One region of the Thalassotalea sp. PLHSN55 genome, then DNA from elsewhere that is predicted to be linked to it. Evidence: predicted binding sites of a transcription regulator. Region 1 holds the regulator's gene; the other holds the start of a gene.
What was found. The regulator sigma-54, encoded in region 1, starts transcription at its own class of promoters, with help from an activator protein. The targets are predictions, from matches to a motif close to GTTGGCACGNNNNTNGNNT.
Positions count from the first base shown of each region.

Region 1 (3,214 bases):
CAGGGTTAGCAAAAGCTTACAAAGGCCGTAAGGTTGTTAAAAATGTCAGCTTAAAAGTAAGCTCAGGACAAATCGTTGGCTTACTCGGCCCAAACGGTGCCGGTAAGACCACCTCTTTTTACATGATTGTTGGTTTAGTGCCAAACGACAGTGGCAGCATTACTTTAGATGATGAAAACTTAACTTTACTGCCTATGCACGAACGTGCACGCAAAGGCATTGGCTACTTACCACAAGAAGCATCAATTTTTCGCAAATTATCGGTTTACGATAATATTATGGCGATACTGCAAACGCGAAAAGATCTTTCCGCGGTTGAAAAAGAAGAAAAACTTGAGCACTTATTAGAAGAATTCAACATTTGTCATATCAAAGACAATACCGGTATGAGCTTATCTGGCGGTGAACGACGTCGTGTTGAAATTGCACGAGCACTAGCGGCAGATCCTAAATTTATCTTGCTAGATGAACCGTTTGCAGGTGTCGACCCGATTTCAGTCGGCGATATTAAGAAAATTATTTTACAATTAAAACATCGAGGGATCGGCATTTTAATTACCGATCACAATGTACGAGAAACACTCGATGTATGTGAACACGCGTATATAGTTAGTCATGGTGAATTAATAGCTGAGGGTGACGCCGATCAAATTCTCGCTAATCAACATGTACGAGATGTATACCTTGGTGAGCAATTCACGCTATAGTTATATCCATAGGACAGATTATTTGAACACATGGTAGTTAACTTAGCTCATGATAAAAAATAAAATCAACAGGAAAATGATTACGTAGATGCGCCCTACACTACAACTAAAAATTGGACAACAACTAACCATGACCCCGCAATTGCAACAAGCGATCAAGCTGTTGCAATTGTCGACTTTGGATTTACAACAAGAAATTCAAGAAGCCTTAGAAAGCAATCCACTATTAGAAGTTGACGAAAGTGCTCCCACCACAAAAGACGAGAGCAGTAACGACTTAGAAGAGGCGTTTTCAGCAAATGCCACTGAAGCTGCTCCAGCTGCAACCGATGGTAGTGAAGATTCTGCGCCAACCATAGATGAAATTAGCACCACAGAAGCTATGGATAAAAGCGATATTCCTGAAGAACTCAATATCGATACGACATGGGATGAAAGCTATAGTGCCGGCACCTCAAACACAGGGGTAAGCAGCGCACCTTCTGAAGACTATACTTACCAAGGTGAAACCACCGACTCAATTCAAGATCACCTGCGCTGGCAAATGGAACTAACCCCATTTAGCGATACCGATCTCACCATAGCAACCGCGATTATTGATGCAATTGACGATGCTGGCTACTTAACTGTTACTAGTGAAGATATTTTAGAAAGTGTTGGCATCGAAGACGTTGAGTTAGACGAAGTTGAAGCGGTCATAAAGCGCATCAATATGTTTGACCCTATCGGCGTTGGTGCGCGTTCAATTGCCGAATGTTTATTAATTCAATTAAACCAGTTCGACGATGACACGCCGTGGCTTAAAGAAAGCAAAATAGTCGTTAGTGAACATATTGAATTGCTTGGTAGCCGTGACTATCGTCAACTTATGCGCAAAACGCGCTTAAAAGAAGATCAGTTACGTGAAGTTATTCGCCTAATTCAAACCTTAGATCCGCGCCCTGGCGACAGTGTTATCAAAGAAGATGACCAATACGTTATACCCGATGTATCAGTGGAAAAGAAAAATGGTCGCTGGGTGGTTGAATTAAACCCAGATACTGCGCCAAAGCTTTCGATTAATCAACAATATGCTGCGATGACACGCACTATGAAGTCATCAAACGACAGCCAATTTATTCGCTCAAACTTGCAAGAAGCCAAGTGGTTTATTAAAAGTTTAGAAAGTCGAAACGATACCTTATTAAAAGTGTCAAACTGTATTGTTCAGCGCCAACAAGGCTTTTTTGAACATGGCCCAGAAGCCATGCGCCCTATGGTTTTAAATGACATCGCTGAAGCGGTAGATATGCACGAGTCAACCATTTCTCGTGTTACCACACAAAAGTATATGCATACGCCAAGAGGAATTTTTGAGCTTAAATTCTTCTTTTCAAGTCATGTTAGTACCGAGAACGGGGGAGAATGTTCATCAACAGCTATCCGCGCATTAATCAAAAAACTTATTTCTGCGGAGATCCCATCGAAACCATTAAGCGACAGCAAAATGGCGGAAATATTAGCAGAACAAGGTATTAATGTCGCAAGGCGTACTATAGCCAAATATCGCGAGTCATTGTCTATACCGCCTTCAAACCAACGAAAAAGCTTACTTTAGTAACTAATTTATGAGGATTTAAGTCTATGCAAATCAATCTTACTGGACACCATGTAGAAATTACAGACTCTTTACGCGACTACGTAAACGAAAAATTTGCTAAATTAGAGCGTCATTTTGATCACATCAATAACGTATACGTTGTACTAACCGTCGAAAAATTAAATCAAAAAGCTGAGTCAACGGTGCATTTAAATGGCAGTGAAGTTCACGCATCAGCTGTAAACAGTGATATGTACGCCTCAATCGACGCACTAGTTGATAAATTAGATCGTCAAATCCTTAAATATAAAGGCAAAATTAGCCAGCACTAATTAACCCCAGCCATAAAAAATTATGAAGTTCCAAGACATTTTAACCCTAAACTGCACTCACTGTGCAGTTTCAGGGTCAAGTAAAAAACGTATTTTAGAACAAATATGCCTTACCGCGGCAGAACAGCTCGACGATATTTCGCAACAAGAATTATTAGAAAGTTTGATGGTACGCGAAAGAATGGGCAGCACAGGTATTGGCGGCGGCATTGCCATTCCACATGGCCGACTCCCCACTAGTTCAAAAATAGTGTGCGTGGTAGTCACCTCTGCGGAAGCCATTGCTTTTGACGCTGTCGACAACCGTCCAGTGGATATTTTTATTGCCTTATTTGTGCCTGAAGCAAGCTGCAAAGAACATTTAAATACGCTGCAAAGCATAGCAAAACTCTTTAGTGACAAACAAATTTGCAAAGGCGTTCGAAGCTGCACCACCGACCAGGAATTGTTTGAATTTATTCAACAACAATAAATAAATGAAGTTAATCATAGTAAGTGGCCGTTCAGGGTCAGGAAAGTCTGTTGCCTTAAGGGTTTTGGAAGATTTAGGCTATTATTGCGTTGATAATATCCCCGTTAACCTGCTACCCGCCCTA
Region 1 is NZ_JBPDIH010000006.1:140,950-144,163, forward strand. It holds gene lptB (LPS export ABC transporter ATP-binding protein) at 1-707, shown strand, start outside; gene ACRRSQ_RS13175 (RNA polymerase factor sigma-54) at 796-2,304, shown strand; gene hpf (ribosome hibernation promoting factor) at 2,331-2,618, shown strand; gene ptsN (PTS IIA-like nitrogen regulatory protein PtsN) at 2,641-3,090, shown strand; gene rapZ (RNase adapter RapZ) at 3,095-3,214, shown strand, end outside.

Region 2 (3,214 bases), on a different contig from region 1:
TTAGATCGACGGTTAAATCGCCAGTTTCTGCTTGTTTCAACAGTTTCGTTAACGAATGCAATTCTCTACGTAGTGTCGAAATTAAATAGACATTGAGAATAATAATTATGGTGACCGTAACTAAAAACGCCCCTATGGTAAACATTAGTTCAAAGTTGGCTTGTGCTAATAAATGTTGGCCGTCGCTTTTAATGGTTTGCCATTGTCTATCGAGCATGCCCTTTATGCCCGCAATTTGTTTTGTTGCCATAGGAAACCAAGCGGAAGGTTCTGGTAACGCTGAAAAGTCGGGCATACTATTGGTAAGCAATACATTGGTGATTTTAGCGATGTTTGCTGAATCATTAGATTGCAACAAGGTGGTAAGCTCATTACCTTGTTGACTGTCTAAGGTAGAATGCAAATAGCTATTGAGTAGCTGCATATCTGAGTTATACATCACGATATCTTTTTGCGCAGTATTGCTTAAGCTTTTTTTAGCTAATATGCCGTTAATAATGCCGCGATTTTGCCCTAATCGTTCTTTATATTGGGCAAATAAAAATGCGGCACTTAATTCTTTGGACAATACCGGGTGTTTAATTTGGTTTTTTAAAATAACCGCTAGATCAACCGCAGTCTTATTTAGCGTGCTGTAAAAATGAAAAGCATTTGGCGCATTTTGTTGATTGACTTGTTGGCGAATTGCACCTTTCTTTTGTTCATAAGTAAATAAAATACTTAAATGATCATCAATGATGTCGTTGTCAAAGGTTAAACTTGCTTGAGCACTTTTTAGCGCTTGAATCGACTGATCGGCTTTTTCTCTTTGGGCATTTACTTTGGTGCGGGCGGCGTCGGTACCACTGCCCAAAAATCCCGCGGTTAAACCACGCTCTACCGCGTGATTATGTGCGACTTTTTCTAAAGCATCTAATAAGGTGATCAACTCAATATCTTGTTCAAGAATGGTTGACTCTTGCCACTTTTGCCCTAAATTTTGCACCAGTAATACTAAAATAAATAAGGTTAAAATTGCTGAGCTGATCAGAGAAAGTTGAATGATCGAAAATCTACTTAATAGGCGCTTCATAGGTATTCCTTCTAATTCCATGTTCCATCTTTTAAGCCAGTGCCAACTTGTGCCTAAAATACATGTGCTTAATGCCGTTTTTTAATCGTAATAGCAGTAGTAGTCAAGACGACTAATTTTAGTATAGACGGTATTTTTAAACTGGAAAGGTAAATTGAAAATAGCGGCATTTTTCACTGTTTTATCGCTATTTAGACTTGTTTTAGCGGAAGTAATGATTTTTATTAATAAAGTTAACTCTATGGAAGGGCTTATCTTATCGAAAAATAATAAGAAAAAGCACTATAACCTTGAGTATAGTGCTTCTTTTGGTCGGCTTATTTAAGCGTTAATGCTTATTTTTTAACTTTGCGAGACGCAAAACCGACTAGGCCTAAGGCTAAAATAGCAAGGGTAGAAGGCTCTGGTACGTCAACGCTACCAAACGTTAAGTTGTCATACTTCACGGTAAAGTCACTACCTTCATATTTGGCATTTAAAATCACGTCACCGAAGTATTGAATATCGCTTGTAGTGTCTGAATGTACTTTGACACCGTTAATTGAATAATCAACGCCTAAATCATTAATTTCAAAGCTGAAGGTGTTGAATTCATCAAAGTTAAACAAGGTGCTAAATTCTGCCCAACCCGAGTTGTCCCATGCGGCAACTACACCATTGTTTTGCCCTTGAAACTCTAAAATAGGGTAAGCACTAATTACATCAGCACTGTCGTACGCGACTGACCAAAAGCCGCCGTAACGTTCGTCGTTTGCCCAACTTGAATCGATAAACATATCTACTGACATGAAAGTAGACTCGCCGATATCAAGTTTCATTCCTTGTGTATTTCTAAAATCATCACTATCTGCAGGGCCAGTAATTGACATGACTAATTCATTATTGATGATTTCAAACCCTGTTGGTGCCGCTCTATCAACACCCCAATCAGCCAAAGAGTCGCCATTATTAAACTCTTGAGTGATCAGTGCTGCACTTGCGCTACAGCTTACAGTTAATACTAATGTTGCGATAAGTGATTTTATAGTTACTTTGCTCATTGTTTATCCTTTCTATTTGATATCAAACATATTTTTCAGTAATGGCTAAGCAATCTTCATTCCAAAAGTAAAATTTCATAACTTACAAATACTTGCGTTTTAACAAATTTGTACATTTATAAAAGTGTAAAGTATTTGGACATTGATACAATTACTTGCGGTAGGGTTTTGGCGACAATTGATCGTTGCGTTAATTAAGACTTAATATTTAAGTGACGTAAGTGCACATTATTTGACAAATTTGTAAAATAATTAGAGTAAGTACTTTACTTTTGTAGAGTATGTGCTCTATAATGCAGTTGTTCTCTTAACGAACGCTTGTTGTAATTATTTTATATATTTAGCTTTCCCCATAGCTATATCCGCCGAAGAAATTGTCTTCGGCTTTTTTTTTGCCTGTTTTTTACTGCGGACTAATTTTCAGGCAATAAAAAAGCCCAAGTAAAATGTTCACTTGGGCTTGCTAATGTTGATTGACTGAAAAGGTTATTCTTCAGCGTTTGCGTCAGTATCTGTTAAGTCATGTTCATTGAACCACTGACAAATAATATTGTTTGCTTGTTCTAAGCCCGTTTTCTTTAATGACGAGAATGCTTGAACTTTTAAGTCAGCGTTTAAAGAAGCTAATGCTTTTTTTACGCTTAATACTTGTGTGCTCGCTTTGCCTTGTGACAACTTATCAGACTTAGTTAATAAAACTAAGATGGGTAAGTCGCTATCGGCAGCCCAATGAATAAGGTCTAAATCAAGATCTTTTAACGGATGACGAATATCCATCAATACCACTAAGCCTTTTAAACTGTCACGTTTTTCTAGGTATTCACCTAAGGCTTTTTGCCACTTTTCTTTCATTGCCATTGGTACTTTGGCAAAGCCATAGCCTGGTAAATCGACTAAACGACGACCTTCGCTGACTTCAAAAATATTAATCAGTTGTGTGCGTCCTGGGGTTTTACTGGTTCTTGCCAAACTTTTTTGGTGAGTAAGCGTATTTAACGCACTCGACTTACCCGCATTTGAGCGACCCGCAAACGCTACTTCAACACCACCATCGGAAGGTAAATGACGAATGTCTGGGGCACTAATGGTAAATTTTGCCTGA
Region 2 is NZ_JBPDIH010000003.1:516,236-519,449, reverse strand. It holds gene ACRRSQ_RS07990 (methyl-accepting chemotaxis protein) at 1-1,072, opposite strand, end outside; gene ACRRSQ_RS07985 (PEP-CTERM sorting domain-containing protein) at 1,408-2,112, opposite strand; gene yihA (ribosome biogenesis GTP-binding protein YihA/YsxC) at 2,599-3,214, opposite strand, start outside.
Region 2: ACRRSQ_RS07985 (PEP-CTERM sorting domain-containing protein) is a predicted target of sigma-54. The motif match lies at 2,160-2,178, and genes of this name have one in related genera.